One region of the Caballeronia eucalypticola genome, then DNA from elsewhere that is predicted to be linked to it. Evidence: predicted binding sites of a transcription regulator. Region 1 holds the regulator's gene; each other region holds the start of a gene.
What was found. Region 1 encodes FliA, which starts transcription of late flagellar genes. Its sites were predicted from a motif close to CTAAAGTTTNNNNNNNNNNNGCCGNTA; they were not measured.

Region 1 (7,967 bases):
ATCTCGTGGTCTTGCAGGATTAGTTGCAGGTCGGTTTCATAAAATGCGCCCTTACCCGGTTTGTCGATAATCGGTTCGCCGAACGTGGGGTACAGCTCTGGAATGATGTCGTGCCCGGCCTCGCCGCGAACCAGGATGCGGCCCATGGGGCCGTCCGTGCCAATGAACGTCTTGCCGCCGCGCGTCAGTTTTGCAGGCGGACAATCGGCCAGGTCGGCACGGTGACCCTCACGCGTATGGATCACCAGCAGCTGCGCGTCACGCGCCGCCTTCAGCACTTTCCCGCACGGGACAATCGCGCTGCGCACGAGAGAGACCTCGTTTCCCAACGCTTCACCAAAGCCTCCCGGCTCGACAAAATCACGCTGCATCTCGATCACGACCGGTGCAGTTGTTTTTGTATCGAACGGGAGTGGGAATGGTTGTGCGTGAATAGTTTTTCCGCCATTTTTATATTCCTTGATTAATGTCAGGACGTGAAATGCATGCTCTGCTATTGCAATTTATTTGAATTGTCCTTCGATTTATTATAGGTAGGTTCGTCTTGATGGACGATAGATATTTTGTCGAGTCAATCACTGTTCATTGATTTTCAAACTTGATTGAAGTCGTTTCAAAAACTCAATAAGATCGATATTACGAACTATAGGGCGCGGTGTTGCGGAACAATAAAACGAGAGGCGAAATAATCACCGCGGCCCTGCAGCGGAATAACACGACGGGTAATGAAATATCTCTACGAGTCTTTCATTGCAGTTGCCGTGAACACCATTGCAATTGTCTGACGTTTAAACCTTCCCGCACTTCCCCGACGCCGCCCGCGAACCGCTTCCGGCATCGATCTCCCGAATTACCCCGCTTTCCCGGCTCTTATCAGCCGATGGCCCGACACCCACCCTTGCAATAATTCATTCACAGGAAAACGGTACGTCGCTCAAAACGTGGCGCACCGGTCAACCGCAACAGATCAAAGTGAGCGCGAGCTCATCGGGGGGTAAATGAACATCCGCAAATTCATCGGTGCCACGAGTCGCGAAGCGTTCCGGCTCGTCCGTGAAGCACTGGGCCCCGATGCGGTCGTGTTGTCAAATCGGGTAACCGAAGACGGCAGCGTCGAGATCGTTGCGGTCGCCGACGGCGATCTCGCGAAGATATCTCCGAAAGCCGCCGCTCAGCATCGCGAAATGAAGCTGCGGGAGTCGGCCGGCAATCATCAGTTGGCGGGGCCGTCACGGTCCTACGAGCAGCCGAGTTCGAATTCGAACGCGGGTTCCAACCCCTACGCGAACGGCGATGTCTTTTCGTCAGTGTTCGGCGCCAATCCCGAACCGCTGGATGATTTCGAGCCGGAACCGCAAGCAGACGACGTATCGCGCACGATGGCTGAATCGAATCCCTGGCTGATCGAACATGCCCGCCGGGTGGCGCAGTCGGCCGCTGAAACCGCGCCGCAGCGCGCGCTGAGCGCATCGTCGGCGATTGCGAAGGGATTGGGTAATCCCGTGACCGTCACGCCGCAGGCATCCTCGCAAGCCCCGGGATGGACCCGCGAAGCGGCGCAACTCGCCGCTCGCCGCGCAGAACAAAAAACCGCACAGGCCCAGTTCCAGCAGGAAGCCAACACGTCCGCGGCCCAATCCGCCAGTTCGATGCAGGAAGGCGCGTTCGCGGGCCTGCCGGCATCGGCGGCTGCCGCTGTGACTGAAGCCATCCGCAGCCGCATGGAGCAAGTCGTGAACGACACCGTCATGAATGAACTGTCGTCGATGCGCGGCATGATGGAAGAGCACTTCGCCGGCTTGCTGTGGGGTGATCGCCAACGCCGCAGCCCGAACCACGCCGCACTGACCAAGCGCCTGTTCGCTGCTGGTTTCTCCGCGCAACTGGTCCGGATGCTGATCGACAACATGCCGGAGATCGAACAAGCCGAAGCGTCGATGGAATGGGTTCAGCAAGTGCTCGAAAACAACCTGCCCGTCATGGACAGCGAAGAATCGATGATGAACCGCGGCGGCGTTTTCGCGCTGATGGGACCGACGGGCGTAGGCAAGACCACGACCACCGCCAAGCTCGCCGCGCGCTGCGTAATGCGCTTTGGCGCCAGCAAGGTCGCGCTGCTTACCACCGACAGCTACCGGATCGGCGCGCACGAACAGCTGCGTATTTTCGGCAAGATCCTCGGGGTATCGGTGCATGCGGTGAAAGACGCGGGCGACCTTCAACTCGCGCTCTCCGAACTGCGTAACAAGCACATTGTTCTCATCGACACGATTGGCATGAGCCAGCGTGACCGCACTGTGGCCGATCACATCGCCATGTTGTGCGGCGCCGGCCATCCGGTGCAACGCCTGCTGCTGCTCAACGCAACCAGCCACGGCGATACGTTAAACGAAGTAGTTCAGGCGTACCAGAGCACGCCGGACCAGCCGCCGCTCGCGGGCTGCATCCTGACCAAGCTCGACGAAGCCACGAACCTGGGCGGCGTGCTCGACACCGTGATCCGCTACAAGCTGCCCGTGCATTACGTATCGACGGGACAGAAGGTGCCGGAAAACCTGTATGTCGCGACCAAGCGCTTCCTGATTAAAAGCGCCTTCTGCATCCCGCGCGACGGCTCGCCGTTCGTGCCGCAAGACGACGATGTGCCGCCGCTCCTGTCCGCGCTTTCCGCGCGCGCTTCCACCGAACTGCATGAGGTTCACTTTGGATAAGTTCGTGTCCGATCAGGCTGAAGGCCTGCGCCGGCTGCTGACGCGCAATGGCTCGCGGGTCGTCGCGGTGTGTGGCGCCCCGGCAGGTGGAATGGGCGGAAGCGGCAATACGTCGACGGTGGTGAACCTCGCGTCCGCCCTCGCCGCGCAAGGCAAGGATGTGCTGGTAATCGATGAACGCCAGAACGGGTTGTCGGTGACCCGGCTGGCCAAGGTGCCGGATAACGGTGCACTGGGCGCGGTCTTGTCCGGCAAGCGTTTTTTGCAGGACGCCGTCACGCGCACGCCGTTCGGCTTTTCGGTGATTGCCGCGCCTCGCGATGAACGCATCAGCCAGGACGCCGCGCATTGCCGGGTGCTGCTTGACGGACCCGCCGATGTCGTCCTGATCGATACCCAGCTCGATCGCAGCGGCGCGCTCTCAAATCTGGCCGTGCAAGCGCACGACTTCGTGATCGTGACCCGCGTAGCGCCCGCCGCGATCACCGAGGCGTACGCCTGCATCAAGCGTCTGCACTACGCACACGCGATCGGCCGGTTCCGAGTTGTCGTGAATCACGTGAAGAACGGCGCAGACGCGAAAATCGCCTTCGATAACCTCGCCGGCGTCGCCAATCGTTATCTCGCGGTGCAACTCATGCCTGCCGGTTGCGTAGCAGAAGATCCGCGCGTGGCGCGGGCGCATGAACTATCGCGTTGCGCGGTGGAAGCTTTTCCGGCGACGGCGGCCGCCCGGGATTATCGGCAGATTGCCGCTGAATTGCAGTACTGGCCGATGCCGAAAGCGTCGCAGTTTGAATGGCCCGTGCAGTCCTTGCGAGCGGAAACGCCGCACGGATTGGAGCGCTCGATCAACTCCGGCGCGGTTCGCCGCACGGAAACACCATTGATGCAGCTTGCGATGAGCAGCGCCGCGTCCGTGTGATGCAGCAAGAGAAGGAACAAGGTGAATGCGATGTATAACGCCCAGGGAAAACTGTCACAGTCCGAGGTCCTGACCCGCTACGCACCGTTGGTGCGCCGGCTTGGCCTGCAACTCGTGGCGAAAATGCCGGCTAGCGTCGATCTGGATGACTTGATCCAGGCCGGCATGATCGGTTTGCTCGATGCCGCCAGCCGTTATAAAGAAGATCAAGGCGCTCAGTTCGAGACCTACGCCAGCCAGCGGATTCGCGGCGCGATGCTCGACGAGTTGCGCGCCAACGACTGGCTTCCGCGCAGCATGCGCAAGACTTCGCGCGAAGTGGAATCCGCGGTGCACAAGGTTGAACAGCATCTTGGACGCTCGGCGAGCGAGCAGGAAGTGGCTGAGCATCTGAACATGCCGCTGATCGAATATCAGGCCATGCTGCAGGATCTGCATGGCAGCCAGTTGATCTATTACGAAGACTTCGACCGGTCTTCCGATGACGAGCCGTTTCTCGATCGTTATTGCGTCGATAAAGCCGACCCGCTTTCCGCGTTGCTCGATGGAAGCTTGCGTTCGGCGCTGGTCGAGGCAATCGATAAATTGCCTGAGCGCGAAAAGCTGCTGATGAGCTTGTACTACGAGAAGGGCTTGAATCTGCGCGAAATTGGCGCCGTGATGGAAGTCAGCGAATCGCGTGTCTGCCAGTTGCATAGCCAGGCCGTTGCGCGGCTGCGGGCCAAGTTGCGGGAACAGGCTTGGTCGGGCGTGGAGGCTTGAGTATCGGCGAATGAAAAGACGGATGGAAACCAGTCAGGTTTCGAAATCCGCGTCCGCCGCGAACTCTGTCTGGCCTTTGCCCAATGACTTGGCGCGATACATCGCGCGATCGGCGGCGCGCATCAGCACGGCAATATCTCTGTAGCCGGGACTCAAGTCCGGCGAGATCAGGCAAGCACCAATGCTCGCCGATACATTCACCACCCGGTCCTGCACCGACTTCATTTCCTCGAGCACCGCGTGCACGCCGTTTGCCACCGTCTGCACCGCGTGATTGCCCGTCACGTGCCGCGCCAGCACGACAAATTCATCGCCGCCTAGCCGCGCGACTGTATCGGTGGTTCTTACCCTTCTTGCCAGCAGGCCCGCGAAAGTTTGCAGCACGACGTCGCCGACTTCGTGGCCATAGGTATCGTTGACTTCCTTGAAGCCGTCGAGATCGATCATCAGCAACGCGGTCGCGCCTTCCTGTCCCGTCGATATCGCGATCATTGCCCGGCCGATGGTCTGCTCCAGCATGTAGCGGTTGCTCAAACCCGTGAGCGGGTCGGTGCCCGCCTTGAGCGCGAGGTCGCGGTTCGCACTGCCGAGCCGGCCGACCAGCACGGCGAGGTAGACCGATGCGCCGAACACACTCAAGCCAATCCCGAGCGCCGCGGAGCGATTGATCATCCACCACGGCTGCAGTACCGACAACGCGACGATGCCCACCATCGCCGTGACACACGACAATGCCAGCGTGCGCTTGCCGTAACGCCCGCCCGCGCCGATCAGAAAGAGGAAGACCGCCCATAGCATGGGCAAGGTGAGTGCGCCTCCGGCACCCAGGATCACGGTGAGCAGGGCCTGATCGGCGACAGTGGTGAATGCGAGGCGCAGATTCGACTGCCGTTGCATTCTGCTGATGATTAGCCGCGTCGCTACTCCATAGATCAGATAGAGCGCGAGCGCATGGAAGCTGGCAATGGCGGCGGGCGTTGGAATGGTCCACGCCAGCACGCCGTACACGGCCGTTGCGAGGCCGCACAGTATGACTCTTAGCGTCGCCTGCTCTTTTTCCGGATCGAGAAAAGTCGACCACACGTAACCGCGGTGCCGATGCAAGGGGTCATTCGCCTGCCCCATTCTGAGTCTCCCTGATGTGCTGATCGATGCCGCGTTTTATGCAGTTTCTGCGTAGTACAGAATTGCAATCGTACTGCGTCGCTAAAAAGTGGCCGAAAATCGCCTGATTCAGCCAGATTTTGGCGGACCGATGCTGATTCGTTACGATCCACTTGGGACGAGTGGTACGCACGCGGCGCGCCCGGGTATTTTGTTTTGGCGAGTTGCGTTTGTGCCTCGCTTGTTTTCGAATCGATGTTCGGACCTTCATTTGGCTTCTTGGCTTCTTATTCACTACGTAGATTTTTCGACGCCCGATGCAACCCTTTGAATCCGCGCTTTCAACTGGCGACATAAACGCTACCGATGACTCTCACTCCGCGCGCGATGCCGCGTTGCTCGGCGAATGGCTGCCTGTGTGTAACAGCGCCGACGTTCCCGCCGGGGAATTACGTGGGTTCGTAGTGGCAGGCGAGCGACTGGTGGTCTGGCGCAACGCGTCGGAGGCTGTAGGTCCGGCAGCACCGCCCGATATCTCCACCGATGTCCACGTCTGGCGTGATCGCTGTCCGCATCGTGGGGCGCAGTTATCGTTGGGATCGGTGACGGGCGGCTTGATTACGTGTCCGTATCATGGCTGGCGTTACGACGTCGATGGCCAGTGCATCCACATCCCCTCCAATCCGTCGATACGCCCCGCGAAGCGCGCTTGCGCGCTGACGTATCGCGTGGAAGAGAAATACGGCGTGGTGTGGACGTGCCTTGGTGAGCCGTCGCGTCAGCTCGATTTCTTTCCGGAGTACGCGGCAAACGACAGGCCGGGCGCGCGCCGGATCAATCTTGCGGCGCAGACCGTGCGTTCATCGGCGCCGCGCGTGGTCGAGAATTTCCTCGATATGGCGCACTTCCCGTTTGTGCACACAGGCATTCTCGGTGACGCATCGCACGCAGAAGTACAGGATTACGAAGTAATTTCAATCGATGACGGGCTTGAGGCTCGGCAATGCCGGTTTTGGCAACCGGCGGGATTGCCGGGACAGGAGGGCGTGGATATTTACTATGTGTATCGAGTGAAACGGCCGCTGGTGGCGAGTCTGTCGAAAGCGGCGCAGCACGGTGCGGGGGCGTTGCACCTATTGCTGGTGGCGTCGCCGGTGAGTGAAACGGAGACGCGGGCGTGGATGGTGTCGGTGTTTGAGGACAAGTCGACGCACTCGGATGAAGCGTTGTATGACTTCAATATGCGGATACTGATGCAGGACACGCCGATAGTGGAATCGCAATGGCCGAAGAGGCTTCCGCTCGATCCGCACGCGGAGTTGCATCAGGTTTGTGATCGACTGTCGGTGGGGTATCGACAGTACTTGAGGGAACGGGGATGGGGGTACGGGACGGAGTTGGGTGGGGGATAGAGGCCGTCGTACTTCGCTCATGGACTACAGCGGAATTTGTTCGAATTTTCCGCCGCTGTACCGCCATGGCACTCGAAACGTAGCACATCACGCAGATGGATGGCACGCGCGACAGTCTTTTCCACTCGGCAGAGTTCCTGGATGGCGTGAGCCAGATGCGGGGAAAGATTATTGTCGAAGAAGTACTTCATGCTGCCATCTGCTCGTAGCGGATGGCGGCTTCGACTGCGGCGAGCGGGATATCAAACAATGATGCGACCATCTCCTTGTTTTTCTCGGCCTTGAAGGTCTCGGCGACACTATGCGTTCTGACGCCATGGTCAGTGAGCACAGGGTTGCCAAACGCGATTGCCGGATCGAGCACGATCACCTTGTTGCGATTGAGCGGACACCAACGCGTTGCTTGACTGTCACCTGCAAATTCGATCCCCATGTACAACGCCGGCCGAACGATGTGTTCAAACACCAATTGGCGCTTGGCAAGATCGGTCATTTCAGCGTCGCGGTGTTGGTGCAACGCTTCGGCAGAGATGGATTTGCCATCGGTCAAAAAAACCGATGTGCAGTAAAAGGATATTCAGTTCCAGACATGGCTTTCGCGCCTTCGATCGCACCACGAATTACCTGAAGTGGCACGTCATGATTGCGGAACGCCTTGACGATGCATAGTTCTATCAGGTCGCGAAAACCGATGACCTTTTCGTCGAAATCGGCAAGCTGGGACTTCCATAGTGGAGCACCGACACCACCCTTGAACGCATAGCCGAACGGCCAGCGGCTCACCTCGCGCGATTGAGCGCCGGTGAGTCCTTCTGCTTCCTGAAGGGTGTATAGGCCAATGCCAGTAAGTTCCATGTGGGCATTCTACCGGTAAGCGCAACGTCGGCTTGACGGGGTTTTTTGGCATTTTTTGTCGATCGGTCTTGTGATTTGGATCCGCGTCGCCCGGGGAAGCTCGCCTTTCCATCATGACACTGCACGCTCCGCTTCTCTTTTTGCCAAACAGGCGAGCGAGCAACCTTCGGCAACAAGGCGCATCGGGCGCTACATGGA
Region 2 (7,967 bases), on a different contig from region 1:
CGTCGGGTTGCTTGTTTCTGATTGCCATGCGTTTTAAAGCCATTGTGGTATTGGTTTGCCCAGACGGCCGCGAGGTCGTGTCCGAACACGACGAAGTGGCCACGCGGATGGCCGACAGTTTAGGTGGCTGCCGAAAATACTGTCGATACGGCAGGGGCATTGGGCGCACGAGGCGTGCCTGCATGCCTGCTTTGTGATATCCGGGATTTTCACCCGGGTGCACAGAGGGGATTTAAGCCGTCGGCAACAAAAAATCGGCCAATTAGTTAGTTTGTTATGTTTCTGTGCAATGGTGTAATTGACGTTCGGTAATAGCATGGAGTATCAAGCGCTTTAAACACTGTTTGGCGGTTCACGCTCAATCTCCACGGGCAAAACATAAAGCGATTGCGTTTGAAGGTTTCTCCCTTAGACTATTAACTCGCAAGGCTGCGAATGGTGTTGGATTATTTCATTACCTAAAATTATCGTCCTCATAATGCATAAACAGTCTACGTGCCGGTTGGCGGGATTGTTGCGAAGACCGGTAAAAAAAGAGATGTGTTGCAGTACTCGGTTAATAAGGCACAACTCACGCATAACCTGAAAATTCATTGCCGCTTTACTCCCAAAGGGACTGGCGTTCCTCGAAAACGTCGCTCTTTCAAGCAGTCGATCATTTCTGGAGGTGTTGGATGGCAAAATCTACAAAGGCGGGCTCGCAGGAACAATCCAAGATCGCGGCGCTCAGCCCGTTCGAACTCAAGGACGAATTAATCAAGGCCGCCGGCGGCGGTGCGGTCGAGCGTCCCGCCAACGCGGCCATGCTCAATGCTGGCCGGGGCAATCCGAATTTCCTCGCCACCATTCCGCGCCACGGCTTCTGGCAACTGGGCCTGTTCGCCATGCGTGAGTCGGAGCGATCGTTCGCCCACATGCCCGAAGGGCTGGGCGGCTTTCCGAAGCGCGAGGGACTGGAAGAGCGCTTTGAAATCTTTGCCCGCGACAATAAAGGCGTTCCCGGCATTGACTTCCTGCGCGGCGTGCTCTCGTATGTGCGCGACCAGCTCGGCCTGAGTGGCAGCGAATTCCTTTATGAAATGTGCGAAGGGATTCTTGCGTCGAATTATCCGGTGCCCGACCGGATGCTGAAGTTGTCGGAGGTGATTGTTGCGCAGTACCTGAAGAAAGAAATGATCGGCAAACATCCATTCGTCGGCGACTTCGATATCTTCGCAACTGAAGGCGGCACCGCCGCCATGACCTATATCTTCAACACGATGCGCGAGAATCACCTGATCAAACCAGGTGACACCATCGCGCTGGGCTCGCCGATCTTTACGCCGTATATCGAGATTCCGACGCTTAACGACTACCAGTTGAACGTGGTCAATCTGGATGCCGACGTGGAACTCGGCTGGCAATATTCGAAGAAGGAACTCGACAAGCTGCGCGATCCGAAGGTGAAAGCGTTCTTCCTCGTGAATCCGAGCAATCCGCCTTCGGTCAAGATGAATACCGAAAGCCTGGAGTACATCGCGGAGATCGTGAAGGAACGGCCCGACCTGATCCTCCTGACCGACGACGTGTACGGCACCTTCGCCGACGACTTCGTCTCGCTGTTCGCCCTGTGTCCGAGGAACACTATCCTCGTGTATTCGTATTCGAAGTATTTCGGCGCGACAGGCTGGCGGCTCGGCACGATCGCCATGCACCGCGAGAACGTGATCGATGACCTGATCCGCAAGTTGCCGAAGGATCAGCGCAAGGAATTGCACGAGCGCTATGAGTCGATCACCACCGAGCCGGAGAACCTGAAGTTCATCGACCGCCTGGTGGCCGACAGCCGTACCGTCGCGCTGAACCACACGGCGGGGCTTTCCACGCCTCAGCAAGTGCAGATGGTGCTGTTCTCGCTGTTCGCGCTGATGGATACGCCTGACGCGTACAAGAACGCGCTCAAGCGCCTGATTCGTGGCCGCAAAGAGGCGTTGTACCGGGAGATAGGGATATCGTTTGACGACAGCGACGTGAATCAGGTCGATTACTACACCATCATCGACCTCGAATTCCTCGGCAATCGTGCGTACGGGCCGGAGTTCGTCGCGTGGCTCTTCAAGAATACCGAGCCCTCCGAGCTGCTGTTCCGCCTTGCGAAAGAAGCACGTGTCGTGCTCTTGCCGGGACGCGGCTTCGGTACGCAGCACCCATCGGGCCGCGTGTCGCTTGCCAATCTCAATGAGAGCGACTACAAGGCGATCGGCCGCGCGATGCGCAAGCTGATGGTGGAATATGTCGAGCGCTATAACGCCGCAACGGGCAAGTCGCTCGATAAAAACAAGGTGCTCTAAGCCAGCAACGACGCCTCGAAAAGACGTCTGCTTAAGCGTCAAACGAAAAACGGGCCACCGGGAAAAGTTACCCCAGTGGCCCGTTTTATCGTCAAACGCCTGCTTTAGAACTTGTGGCGGATACCCACGCGTGCAGCGATCTGATTCGACGAACCCTTGCCCGAGTTGCCGAAGTAGCTTGTGCTCGAACCAATTTCAGCCTGCACCGGCGTGCCTGCATTCGAACCCGACGCGTCTTGATAGATGGCCAGCACGTAGACATCGGTACGCTTGCTCAGCGCATAGTCCACGCTTGCGTCGACTTGTTGCCACTTGCCTTGCGCTGCATCGGTCAGCTTCATGTACGTGTAGCCGAGGCCGCCGGTAAGAGCCGGCGTGAACGCATACTTGCCGCCGATTTCATACGCGTTGAACTTCGACGTTGCGCCCGTGATGGCTTCGAAGCGCGTATTGGTCCAGAGACCGAACACCGTTGCAGCAGCGAACTTGTAGCTGGCGCCAACACCGAACGTGCGCAGGTCCTTCGTACCGCCCGTCGAAACGTTCGCGATGTTCGTGCTGAACGCCGGCGTGGACGAACCCGGGTAGTGGATGTCGGTGTAAGCCGCGCCAATGCCGAACGGGCCGTTAGCGTAGTTCGCGCCGAAGCTGTAAGCGCGCGATGAACCTTGGGTCGTCACGCCTGCGGTCGTCGTCGTGGGCGAACCCTCGAATGCGCCAGCCTGGTTCGAGAAGCCATACAAGCCGCCAAACGTCAGGCCGCTGAAGTTGGCGCTGCTGAACTTGATCGAGTTGTTGATACGGCTCGACGTGAGCTGGTCGACGTCGTTGATGTGATACGCGTAGTTGCCTGCAACCGTCTGGCCGCCGATGGAGTACGAACCGCCGAGGTAATCGGTCGAGAACGTGTATTGCCGGCCGAGGGTGACCGAGCCGATATCCGACTTGGAAATCCCCACATACGCTTGACGGCCGAATTCCGCGCCGCCCTGGCCGAGCGTACCGTTGCCGCTGTTAAAACCGCTTTCCAACGTGAAGATCGCCTTCAGGCCGCCGCCCAGGTCTTCAGCACCGCGCAGGCCCCAACGGCTGCCTTGCGATACGCCGTCGTCATACTTGAAGTTCTTCGAGCTGCCTGTCGTGCCGACGGCTGCGTGGTTCACGTAGCTGATACCGGCGTCGATAAGGCCGTAAAGCGTGACGCTGCTTTGAGCTTGAGCAGTGGTTGTCGATGCGGCGAATGCCGCCATTGCAGCAGTGGCGAGCAGTGTTTTACGGTTCAAAACGTTCTCCCTAGCGTGGGTGTGATTAAGCGAAACTTGTCAATGAAGCAAATAGGTGCTGCACGGCATCGGACTCTGACGGTCTGTAGCTCGCGACGGGCGGACTTTAGCGAACGGGTGTGTAAGGTATATGACAGTTGTTTTTCAGCGACGGCTTCAGAAAAATACTTTCGATAAATCCCAGGAACGGGTATCGGAGAGGCGTGCGGAAGCGCTTTGGCGAGCCGTCGCGCTATGCTGACGGCTCATCTTCAAGCGAGGGACACAGCCATGACAGAGAGCGTGATTGCGGCACTCGAGGAGCGGTTGCGCGAGGCCATGCTTGCATCGGACGTAGACGTGCTTGATACGTTGCTCGCCGACGACCTCACGTTCGTCGATGCAACGGGCAAGGTGTGGAGCAAGGCCGACGACCTGAACGCGCATCGCCATGGAATACAGCGGATCGAGCGGCTGGAGATCAAGGAACAGACGGTGCGCGTGTATGACAGGAGCGCCGTGACGCTCACGCATGCGGCGCTCGCCGGCCAATTTGGCGGCGTGCCGCTTTCGGCCAATCTTCGCTACACGCGCATGTGGGTTGAAACGGAGAGCGGCTGGAAAATCGCCGCCGCTCACTGCAGCGTGCTAGCTTTTTAAGGCCGGCCCGGCGTTCGCCGACGCAACTCGAGGCTTCGCCTGTTGGTCCCCCACGACCGGCGGAATCACAGCGCTTGCGGGCTGCGACCGCGCGACCACCGGAGCCACCGCGCTTGCCGCCTGCGACCCAACGACCGCCGGAATCATTGAGCTAGCCGGCTTCGATTCATCCACGGCGGTCCGACCGCCGTCCGCAAAGAAGGTTTGTTCGGCGGCCTTGTTCAAAACGAGGATGCTGATGCGCCGGTTAGTGGGTTCATCGGCGACTGCTCTATTGAGCGGCAATACATTAGCCAGTCCGCGCACTTGCAGGATCTTGCCTTCGTTCATGCCGCCTGCAATCAGCGCGCGGCGTGCGGCGTTCGCCCGTTCGCTCGACAACTCCCAGTTCGAATACCCTGCTTCGCCACCTGAGTACGGCACGGCGTCCGTGTGTCCGGCGATCGACACGCGGTTATCCACGTCGTTGAGCGAGGAGCCGATCTGCCCGAGGATGGTCGTCACATACGTTTCCAGCTTTGCGCTGCCTGAGGGGAACATCGGCCGCTTGAGTGAGTCGACAATTTCGATGCGCAATCCTTCGCTCGTGATGTTGATGCGAATCTGGTCCTTGTACGCGGCCAGCGCCGGCGTGCGCTCGATCAACGCACTAAGCTTCTGCTTGAGTTGTTTCAGGCGCTCTGCGTCGTCCTTGACCGCGGCGGCCGCGATTGCAGCGGCACTTGCGGCCATGCGTTCGGTTGTCTTCGGCAAGGGCTGGGTCTGGCTTTTGGTGGCTTCTCCCGGACGCGAACTGGAGAGATCGCGTCCGCCGCCTTCAATCAAGCTTGAGCGTGCAGCACCGCTGCCGTCCTTGCCGCCGAAGACTGCCGACAGCGGCGTGTTGAAATAATCTTCAATGCCCTGCTTGTCGTATTTGGAGGTCGAGCCTAGCAGCCACATAAGCAGGAAGAACGCCATCATGGCAGTCACGAAATCCGCATACGCGATTTTCCATGCACCACCATGATGACCCGCGTGTGCGGATTTTTTCTTGCGTCGCACTACAACAGTCGGCGCGAGCACCGACTGCATGGGGTCGCGAGAAGGGGAGTCAGCCATGAGCGAACCTCTTGATGATCGGCGTGATCTGCAGCGGGCGAGACAGGCTCGTCACGCCGACTTCGGTTGCTTGGTGGCGCGGACGGCCTCGTCGAGTTCCTGGAACGACGGACGATCAGCGGTGAACAGCACCTTGCGCCCGAACTCGACGGCAATAGCCGGCGCATAGCCGTTCATCGATGCAAGCAGCACGGACTTCACGCACTGGAACGGCTTGGCTTCGGCCTGTCCTTTTGCAGCCAGCAGATCGGCAAGTGGTCCGAAGAAACCATACGAGAGCAGGATGCCGAGGAACGTGCCGACCAGCGCGCCCGCGATCATCTCGCCGAGTATCGCGGGCGCGGCGCCTACTGAACCCATCGTATGCACGACGCCCATCACGGCCGCGACAATGCCGAACGCGGGCAGGCCATCGGCCATCTTCTGAATCGCGCCGGCAGCCAGCGATGTTTCCGCGTGATGCGTCTCGAGTTCTTCGTCCATCAGGTCCTGCATCTCGAGCGCGTTGATGTTGCCGCTCGACATCATGCGCAGATAGTCGACGATGAATTCCAGCAGATGGTGATCGTTGAGCACGTGTTCGTACTTCTTGAACGTCGGGCTGTTCTGTGGCGCTTCAACATCGACCTCGAGCGCCATCATGCCTTCCTTGCGCGCCTTCTGAAGCAGCTCGTACAGCAGCGCGATGAGCTGCACGTACTTCTCTTTCGAGTAGCCACCTTGCTTGAACGCCGTGGGGATGACCTTGAGGGTCTTCTTGAGCGTCGTCACCGGATTGGATACGACGAACGCACCCACCGCCGCGCCGAAGATGCACAGCAACTCGAAGGGCTGGAACAGTGCGGCCAGATGACCGCCTACGCCCAGAAAACTGCCGATCACCGACCCGATGACCACGACCCAGCCAATAACAACAAACATGCTCTCTCCGCCTGATTTTTATGCTTCCGTTGAATGAAGCTGTCCTAGACCTTAACGGCAAGCCGCTCAGCAGATTTAGGGTAGGGAGAAGGTATCTTTTTGCCTGTAGTGGGATTGGGCATGGCAAAAGTTACCTTCCATCGCGCCAAATCAAATTTAGGTGTTATTCATCAGATGATTAGAGGCGTTGATTCATGGCGTTCACATCAGTTTTCCGGAGCGTCGAATTGAACTCGAAAACAGTCACTATTCGCTTCATTGAAACGATTACTGAAACCGTAAAGTCTCGCCACGGGAAAGAGCCGGGGACATTACGGAGAAGGTGCAGTGAACATTGTCTTAAGGGCGGCAACCGCCGCAGCGATCGCAACGATGGCAACGAGCGCAGCGCACTCGCAGGAAATTTACGTACAGGGCGGCACGCTGGGCGCAGGGATAGGCGCGGCATATTCCTTCAACTCGTGGTCGGGCGTGCATGCGGAAGTGGAGGGCTTCGGCCTGTCGCATTCATTTACCGTCGACGACAATAAGTACGACGGGCACCTGAGCCTCAAGCAAGGAGGGCTCTACCTCGACCTGTTCCCGTTCTCCAGCAGCGGTTTTCGCGTGACGGGCGGTGCGCTTTTCAACGGTGACAAACTGACTGGGCATGCGGTGCCTGACGCCGACGGCAACTACAAGATCGGCAACGACCTTGTGCCGGCTGTCGGACCTGCGCCATCGGCCACGGTGCGCTTGCCGAGCGTGATGCCGTACCTCGGCGTGGGTTACGGTCACAAGCCGGTATCGAAGGGATTTGGCTTTATGTGCGACCTCGGCGTGGCGTACGGCCGTCCCCATGTTTCTTATTCCGTGCCGGCCATCTATAGCCAGTTGACGACGCAGGCGAATATCGATCAGGAACAGCAAAACATTACTGATCACGTGGAACGGTATCGCTGGTATCCCGTCGTCCAGGTGGGCGTGACTTATAGGTTCTAAACTATGGGTCTAAGCTGTCGGTCGCGGCTTGCGAAAGTTGGGGCGGAACGTTTTATGCGTGCCCTGACGCGAACTCCATTTACTACAGGCGAAACCCAGCGATGATTCAAACTTTCGAGCAGACCATCGACGGCAAACCGGTTCAATTCTGCGCAAGCATCGCAGACGGCGGAAGTCCGCAACGCGTCATCATCAGCCGGGCGGATTCGGCGAAGTCGCTGGTGATCGTGGAGGCCTCAGGGATCATTGGTGCGATCAAAGCCGAGGTCGAAGCACCGGAAACGTTCGTCGCCGAAGCGGTGCGCAAGGCCCAGCAGGAAGGGTTGATTGAACGGGCACTGGCCTCGGGCGAAATCCTGACAACGGCTCTTTAACAGATAGCGCGGTGTACCGCGCCCGGACCGCATCACCCAAAGGAAAAATGCCCGCCTGCAAGACGCAGGCGGGCATTTTTTGCTGCTGACGAGAGGCTGCACTTCAAAGCTGAAAATTCAAACGCGCGGTGTGCCGTTTTTTGGATCTGCCGGCACTATAGGCGTCGCTGAATCAGGACCATCGGGTAAGTCGGGGTCGTCCTCGGGCGGCGGCGCATCCGGGTCGAGCAGCTCGTCGGGATCGGGTTCTATCGGCAAGTAAGTCGGGTCCGGCGGCGGCGTGGACATATCCAGTTCCTCATGAGCGGTCTGCGGACCGCGCGTTGCACGAGAAGTGC
Region 3 (7,967 bases), on a different contig from region 1:
AATAGCCGCCAGCGTGTTCTGGATAGTGGCAAGCATCGGGTTGGACGACAAGATGCCGCCTTGGGTACTCGCTGCCTGCGAATTGTCGTTGCCCACCTGGCCGTACGTGGTGACCAAGGTGTTATAGAGGCTGACGAAGCTGTTGATCGCGGTGGAGGCAGACGTAGTGTTCTGTGCCACGACCAGATTCTGTGGCGTGCCGGGCGGTGTGCCGATTGCAGCAGCGGTCAGGTTCAGCGTGACGCCCTGGAGTGCAGTGGTCACCGTGTTGCTGGAACTTGTCGCGGCTGTCCCGTCGATCTTGAACTCGGCGTCTTGTGCGGGCACGGTCTGTGACCACGCGCTCGTGCCCACCGCTGACGTAAAGGTCGATGCGGCGCCATTGGCGCCGACAGTGGACGTAACGCCGAGGCTGGACAGGCCTGCATCGCCCGACACGTTGCTCACCGAAACATTGATCGTGTTCGACGCGCCCGTGGCCGTGGAGCGCAGGACCAGATGCGCGCCGTCCGTGCCGGTGACCACCGTGGCCGTGACGCCGGGGTTGCTTGCCGATGAGTTGATCGCGCTGGCAATGCCGCTCACCGTGTTGTTCGCCGACGTGATGGCGAGGTTCATCGACTTGCCGCCGATGGAGACGCTCATCGTGCCGGTGCCGAGTGCCGCGGTCGAGCCGAACGCCGCCGACGAAAGCGTCTGGGCGCTGGCAATTTGCGTGACCGCGACGGAATAAGAACCCGCGGACGCGGTGCTGTCGGTGGTTGCTGTCAGTCCGGTACCGTCCGCGGTCGCGGTGAACTGGCCGAGCGCGGTGCCGTTCGATAGCGAGGCGATACCGGCCTGCAACGCGGACAGTGCCGCTTGCAATGCGCCGATAGCCGAAAGTTGGGTGTTGTCGTTCGTCTGTTGTGCGGAAAGCGTAGCGGTCTGACCTGCCACCTTCGCATTGACGAGGCTCGTGACGAGCGACGAGACATCCAGCGACGAATTGCCCGTGGAACCGCTGATGATGGATTGTGCGGCGGACGCTTCGGCTGCCTGGGTGGCGGCTAAAGTGGCAGCTGCTGAGGCCGCGGCGGTGCTGGAAGCGCTGGGAATCGTCGACATTGAGATGCTCCGTACGTCGGTTTTGCTTTCGAGCCTGAATGATAAACGTTTGTAAAACGTGTAGGGGAGGCATGCCTCCCCGGAAAACGGATTTGGCAGACGCGTCTTTCGATGCGTCTGCCATTACTGCTTGAGGCTATTACTGGAGAAGCTTCAGAACTTGCTGCGGCAACGAATTAGCTTGTGCCAGCACCGAGATACCTGCTTGTTGCAGCACTTGCGCCTTGCTCAGGTTAGCCGTTTCTTGCGCGAAGTCGGCGTCCGTGATTTGCGACTGGGCGCCTGCCAGGTCGGTCGACTGTGCTTGCTGGGCCGACGAAAGCGACGTGAAACGGTTTTGAGCCGCACCCAGGGTTGCCTGGATGTTGTTCACCGTGGCGAGTGCGTTATCGATCGATTCCATCGCAGCGTTCGCGCCCGTTGCCGTGCTGACGTCGATGTCTGAAACCGCCGGCGGGTTGTTGTTGGCGTTGATCGCGCCGAAGTTGCTGACAGGAGCCGTATTGAAGGCGAGAGTTGCGCCGGCCGTGGGTGTGCCGCCTTGACCGTTAGCAGCGGTAGTGAAGAGAGCCGCGGAAACAGTGGACGAGATTTGGTTACCGTTTTGATCAAAGGCGTTCAAGTTGCCACTACCATCCGACTTGAAGGTCAGCGACGTAATGGCACCCGACGTGCCTGCGGGAACGTCCGAACCATCGGTCCCGCTGATGCTGATGCCACCGACCGTGCCAAGAACAACACCGGCCGCCTTAGGAGGCGTCGCGTTGGCGGCGGAAATTGCCGCGAGCGCCTTTGTCGGATCGAGGTCACTAGTCCCCACCGCGCTAAGCACGCCTCCCGTGGTGTCCAGCACTTTGCTGGTGACCGTGTTGGAGAGGGTCTGGTTGTTTTGGTCGGTATAGGTAAAGCCGCCCTTGCCGTCCGAGAGGACGTTGATTGCGGTTGTTTCCGAACCCGTGCTTGACGAGGCGTTCCATGCAGCACCGGTCGAGTCGAGCGACACGGCGATCGTGCCGAGCGTCGCACCCGCTTGCACTTTGCCCGTTCCGAGCGCCGACGCCGACAAGCTGTTGGTAAGGTTCAAGCTGATCGTCTGGCCAACGTTCGCGCCGACCTGGAAGCTCACGTTACCAGCCGAGCCGTCCAGCACGTTCTTGCCGTTGTACGTCGTTTGCGACGCCACGCGGTTCACTTCAGCGATTTGCTGCGCAACTTCTTGTTGCAGTGCTGCCTGGTCGCTCGCTGACAGCGAGCCGCTCGACGCCTGAACAGCCAGCGTACGAATGGTTTGCAGGCTCGAGGTGATCTGCGCCAGGCCGCTCGACGCCGTCTGGATCATCGACACACCGTCGTTCGCGTTCGACACGCCTTGGTTCAGGCCGTTGATCTGCGTTTGCATACGGTTCGAGATCGCCAGACCTGCTGCATCGTCAGCCGCGCTGTTGATGCGCTTACCCGACGACAGACGCGTGATAGCTTGCGAAAGAGCGCTTTGCGAGGTGTTCAAGTTTTGCTGAGCGACCAGCGAGTTGAGATTGCTATTAATGCCGAGCATTTGGATTTCTCCTGAAAGAACTTAAAGGGCTGTTATGGCTACTGCGCGGTCCTGTTGCTTGGCGGTTCCCGAGCGTGGTAGCCGGCCGCCTACATGGGTTAGCGGCCCATGAAAAAAAAACTTGAGGACTTAGGTAAGAATTCGTAGGGAGAATAGTCGCCGGGAGTTGTCGAGGCGCCGCCTGCGAGCAAGCGGATTCGCGGGTATTCTTTTTCCATCCTTTTTCGTCTTCGCCCATCACAGCCCGGGAGCAACCATGCAGCACCGCACTATTGGTACGTCAGACCTCAAAGTCGCGCCGCTCGTTTTCGGCGGAAATGTATTCGGCTGGACAGCCGACGAACGCACATCGTTCTCCATCCTGGACGCCTTCGTTGACCACGGACTTAATTTCATCGATACCGCCGACGTTTATTCCGCTTGGGTCGACGGCCACCAAGGCGGCGAGTCGGAGACGATCATCGGCAAGTGGCTCAAGGAAAGCGGCAAGCGCGACAAGATCGTGCTGGCAACCAAGGTCGGCATGCTGAGCACGCGGACGGGGCTGTCGGCGGCGAATATCGAGGCGGCAGTCAACGACTCGCTGAAACGCCTGAAGACGGATTACATCGACGTCTACTTTTCTCATCGAGACGACGATAAAACGCCCCTTATCGACACGCTTGGCGCTTATCAAAAGCTGATTACGGCGGGAAAAGTGCGCGTGATCGGTGCGTCGAATTACACCGGTGAAAGGCTGGAAGAGGCGCTGAAGATATCGGCGAAGGAGGGGATTGCGGGTTATCAGGTGCTTCAGCCGGAATACAACCTTTACGATCGCGCCGGTTATGAGAACGATCTGGAACCGGTTATCAAGGCGCACAAGGTATCGGTTGTGACGTATTACAGCCTGGCTAGCGGTTTCCTGAGCGGAAAATACCGATCCAAAGCCGATACCGAGAATAGTGCCCGCGGCGCAAAGGTGTCGGGTTACCTAAACGACCGGGGCTTGAGAATTGTTAAGGCACTCATTAAAGTGTCGGAACGTCACGACACCGAGCCGGCGGCAATCGCGCTAGCATGGCTGATCGCGCGGCCTGGCGTCACGGCGCCGATCGCGAGCGCGACATCGGTCAAGCAACTCGAAACCTTGGCACACGCAACCCGGATCAGCTTGGCGCCTGAGGACATCGCGCTCCTCGACGAAGCGAGCAATCCGGACTGAAAATCGGGAAAAAGCACGCATCTTCATGGGGTTGCCTCGCTGCAGACCTCTGCAAATAGGTGTGTCGGGGTTGGCGACGGGGCGACGATCTGATAACATCTCGCCCGAATCGAGATTTTTGCCCGATGGCGCAGCTATTTATAAGCGACGCCGGGCGGCCCGAAGTGCGCTGTTCCGTTTTTCGACAGACTGCGCATGCCGTGATCGGCGGTGAAATCCCACCTCTCTCTTTTCCGGCCTCCGTGGCCGCTTTGCTCGTGTCCGCTGTTGTTTGGGTGGACGATCGGAGTGCCGGCGCGCGGCGTTGCCTTGTGCAGTACGCTTCGCCGCGCAGTCAGAAAAACGTATCAGCGATTTAGGACTTCCATGACCACTATTGTTTTGAAAGAAAACGAGCCGTTCGACGTCGCGATCCGTCGCTTTCGCCGGACCATCGAAAAGAACGGCCTGATCGCCGAGCTTCGCGAACGTCAGTCGTATGAAAAGCCGACGACGGCACGCAAGCGCAAGAAGGCGGCAGCAGTCAGCCGTCTGCGCAAGCGTCTGCGCAGCCAGATGTTGCCCAAGAAGCTTCATTAAATCTTGGCAGGTGCAGCCTGATTGTTTAGGTTGCACCATGCAAAACGGCGATGCCGCCCGCAAGGGTTGCATCGCCGTTTTGCTTTTTATAGTTTGATTCGATAATCGGATTTGCTTGTTCCAAACCCTGTTACATCGACTCGCGGTTCAGATGATTCGGCGCGAGTTGGCGGGGCGGGCGACCGCGGCTTGCGGCCTAGACAAATGCGTGCCGTTCGCCCACGCGCGCTAGAAGCTGGGGCCATTCGTCCACACTGAAATCGTCGTGGACTTCTTCCAGTTCGATCAACAATTCGACAATGTCCGGATCGTAGGCATTGACTTCCGACGCGTACAGCACGCGCAACAACGAGCCGTCCTTCGCGTGGCGGTAGTACGAGATCCCGACGCCTTCAATCTCCGGCCGATACAGCTCGTCGGCGATCAGCGACCCGATAGCGCACTTGCGCCCATTGCCGCTGCGCAGCCGGCATGATCCGTTTTCATCTTCTGATACAGCCCGTTGCGTCAGCAGATGGTTGCTCACGCGTTCGTAGATGTCTCTCGCTGTTAACATGGCATCGCTCGTTACTTTGACTATTGCGTTGCTCGCTTGCGCGCTTATTTGTTTGTGCTTCACCGGCGCGGATACGGTCTATTCGTGGGTCAGTGCGAGGGGGATTGATTCAGAACCGGTTCAGAATCGTGACCGCTCGGTGGAGTCCCGAAACCCTGTCCAAACCCGCTCTCAGGCTGCCGACTTAAGTCGATTCGCAGACAAGTTGAACTGCCGTGCAATGGACGCAAAGCGTTCACGCCACTCCCATTTGCCGAACACGTCGTGCACGTTTTGCAGGCAACTGAGCAGTTCGACGGTCGTGGGATCGTAGACGTTGATGTTCGATCGCAAGAGCGCGCGCTTCAGTGCGGCCACACCGACGTCCATGTATGCCGGCACGATTTCCGGCCCTTTGCTGACGTAGCGAATAGGCACGCCTTCCATGGCGGTCATGTAATCGCGCGCCTTGATGAAGCTGCCGACAGGACAACCGCCGCAATAGCCGCGATATGCACCGCCGCCGTGGGGCAACAACGCTGCCTGGCCTTGGCCAAAGAGATGAAGCACGGCACGGTCGAAGATTTCCTGGTGCGTTAAAAAGTTGAGGTTTTTCATTCTGGTTCTCCCCTGCACCGACAACTGCGGTGCTTCGTGGGTGTTCATCTAACAGCGATATCAGTATCGGACGCGGAATCAGTCGCCATAGCGCGGTCGACCACATAAAAACAGCAACATTCACCGTCTTGCTTGCCTTGCTACGATCGTCGCAAGGTCTGGATACGCTGGTGAAGCAGCAAGAAGCGGCAGTCGTTTCAAGGGTCAACCGGCTCACCGGAAAAGCCGCCTACACCGTATTTATAGCGGTTCTTCCCGGTAAAAAAGAGGCGCTGTGTGCGGTTGGCCGCAATTTTGACATGATGTCTGACTTCCTGCACAGGCCAGGATTGCCCTCAAGGCTTTGTAGTAAAGGCTTCAGAGCGTGATTCACCCCGCGGGCGGGGTGATTGTTAGGATTTTCCCTGACGGGTGCGTAAACCGCGAAAAATGTTGCGAAAAACGCAATGCGCGTATCGGAAATCGGTGGAGTAAATTGCCTAATTTGTTCGGCGTTTGGCCGTTGCGCGCTTCGGGTGGGATGCGCTGTCGCGGAACCGGCAGCAACACGCGGCCTCGTGGTCGTTGACCATGCCTGTTGCCTGCATGAACGCGTAGCAGATGGTCGTTCCGACAAACTTGCAGCCGTATTTCTTGAGAGCGCGGCTCATGGCGTCAGAGACTTCGGTCGAGGCGGGGGCGTGTGCATAGGTCGCGCGAGGGGTGTCGATAGGCTTATTGCCAACGAACGACCACACGAAATCCGCAAGCGAACCGTGTTCCGCCTGGATGCGCTGCACGGCGCGGGCGTTAGCAACAGCCGCCGAGATCTTCGCGCGATTACGGATGATGCGGGCGTCAAGCAGCAACCGGGCTGCGTCGTCTTCACTGAAGGCGGCCACCCGGTCGATGTCGAAGTTGTGGAACAGATCCCGGTAACCCTCGCGCTTGTTCAGAATCGTCGACCATGAAAGGCCTGCCTGTGCGCCTTCCAGTACAAGCATTTCGAACAGATGGCGATCGTCATGGGACGCAACGCCCCATTCCTCGTCGTGATAGCGGGCGAGTGATTCGGTGGTTGCCCAGCCGCAACGGTGCGGTTCGGTGTTGTCGTCGGCGCTGCTTTTCTTAGGATTTGTCATGTCGGATTCAGGGAGTGCATGGTTGGCGTACGACCAGCATAGGCGGAAGGACAGGGGGAGAACAGTCAGCCGATCGGCCTGTTTCTCTGGCGAGTCGCGGCCCATATACGGTTTCCCCAGCGGCGAGACCGGTACAGCACGGCGTCCCGGACGCATAGGTATAACGAACCGTCGTATCGTCCGGTCTCGATGGCAGCTGAACCAAGGTAGAAGCTTGCCCGATGCGCCTCGGCAGGTCAGGACGCGTAGCCCGTTTGGCTGAGTGGCGGCGAGCCGGTCGTCCCGCTAAGCTTGCGCACATGACTACTTCAACCTACACACACAAGTACCTGATCGGCGTCGACGGCGGTGGCAGCGGCACGCGCGTCGTTCTGGCGAACACGGACGGCATCGAACTGGCACGCGCGACGGGCGCACCGTCAGGCTTGGCGCTCGGCGTCGAGCGCGCGTGGGAGGCTATCGAAACGGCGTGTTTGCGCGCGTTCGAAGCAACTGGCCTGCCGTTCGAGTGGAGCACCTGTGCGCTTGGTTGTGGCCTCGCTGGCGTGAATCACGCGGGCTGGCTGGCGCAGTTCCACGCAGCCGCGCCGGCCGGATGCGCGCTTGCCGTCGAAAGCGACGCCTTGACCACATTGCTCGGCGCCCATGGCGGCGCGCCGGGTGTGATCGTGGCGCTTGGAACAGGCAGCATAGCGGCATCGCTGGATGCGGGCGGGCGGCTGGCGATCGCGGGTGGCTACGGTTTTCCGAGCGGTGATGAGGCAAGCGGGGCCTGGTTGGGCATGCGGGCGGTCGTGCATTTGCAGCAAGTGCTGGACGGTCGGGCACCCGCCGACAAGTGGTCCGCGGCGTTGCTCGCGGGTACGGACGTAACTGATCGGGACAGCCTCGTCGTATGGCTGAGCGCGGCGAATCAAACGGCCTATGCAACTCTGGCGCCAACGGTTTTCGAACATAGAAACCATCTGTTCGCGGCGCGCCTTCTTGAGGAGGCGGGGCTTGAGATCGCGAAAATGGTGTCGGCGCTGGACCCGGGTCAGTTGCTGCCGGTCGCGTTGTGTGGCGGGCTGGCCGTGCCACTGACTCCGTTTGTTCCGGACGAACTGCGTAGCCGCTTGCGTCTGCCGCTCGCGGACTCCGCTGCAGGCGCTCTGCAACTGGCCCGCCAAGCCGCGAGCCGAAGATCGGCTCATGAGGGCTAAAATGCGAGGTTCCTAACGGCTTAAAGGAAAGTGCTTCCCATGTATT

Region 2: a site for FliA is predicted at 6,327-6,353, ahead of motA (flagellar motor stator protein MotA). Genes of this name have one in related genera too.
Region 3: a site for FliA is predicted at 2,762-2,788, ahead of ACMX25_RS22935 (flagellin). Genes of this name have one in related genera too.

What each region holds. Positions count from the first base shown of each region.
Region 1 covers NZ_JBLKRU010000001.1:368,588-376,554, reverse strand. Annotated here, with positions in the region: gene ACMX25_RS01795 (cysteine hydrolase family protein) at 1-464, opposite strand, end outside; gene flhF (flagellar biosynthesis protein FlhF) at 999-2,711, shown strand; gene ACMX25_RS01785 (MinD/ParA family ATP-binding protein) at 2,704-3,636, shown strand; gene ACMX25_RS01780 (RNA polymerase sigma factor FliA) at 3,667-4,398, shown strand; gene ACMX25_RS01775 (GGDEF domain-containing protein) at 4,432-5,523, opposite strand; gene ACMX25_RS01770 (Rieske 2Fe-2S domain-containing protein) at 5,820-6,914, shown strand; gene ACMX25_RS01765 (hypothetical protein) at 6,932-7,105, opposite strand; gene ACMX25_RS01760 (DUF433 domain-containing protein) at 7,102-7,464, opposite strand; gene ACMX25_RS01755 (hypothetical protein) at 7,461-7,769, opposite strand.
Region 2 covers NZ_JBLKRU010000005.1:181,311-189,277, forward strand. Annotated here, with positions in the region: gene ACMX25_RS08685 (excinuclease ABC subunit UvrA) at 1-28, opposite strand, end outside; gene ACMX25_RS08690 (bifunctional aspartate transaminase/aspartate 4-decarboxylase) at 675-2,330, shown strand; gene ACMX25_RS08695 (porin) at 2,435-3,613, opposite strand; gene ACMX25_RS08700 (nuclear transport factor 2 family protein) at 3,884-4,252, shown strand; gene motB (flagellar motor protein MotB) at 4,241-5,353, opposite strand; gene motA (flagellar motor stator protein MotA) at 5,405-6,274, opposite strand; gene ACMX25_RS08715 (hypothetical protein) at 6,647-7,255, shown strand; gene ACMX25_RS08720 (hypothetical protein) at 7,357-7,629, shown strand; gene ACMX25_RS08725 (hypothetical protein) at 7,747-7,917, opposite strand.
Region 3 covers NZ_JBLKRU010000021.1:14,086-22,052, forward strand. Annotated here, with positions in the region: gene fliD (flagellar filament capping protein FliD) at 1-1,107, opposite strand, end outside; gene ACMX25_RS22935 (flagellin) at 1,247-2,662, opposite strand; gene ACMX25_RS22940 (aldo/keto reductase) at 2,919-3,866, shown strand; gene rpsU (30S ribosomal protein S21) at 4,233-4,445, shown strand; gene ACMX25_RS22950 (hypothetical protein) at 4,642-5,001, opposite strand; gene ACMX25_RS22955 (hypothetical protein) at 5,173-5,598, opposite strand; gene ACMX25_RS22960 (hypothetical protein) at 5,769-5,966, shown strand; gene ACMX25_RS22965 (DNA-3-methyladenine glycosylase I) at 6,078-6,719, opposite strand; gene ACMX25_RS22970 (glucosamine kinase nucleotide-binding domain-containing protein) at 7,019-7,921, shown strand; gene ACMX25_RS22975 (Cof-type HAD-IIB family hydrolase) at 7,961-7,967, shown strand, end outside.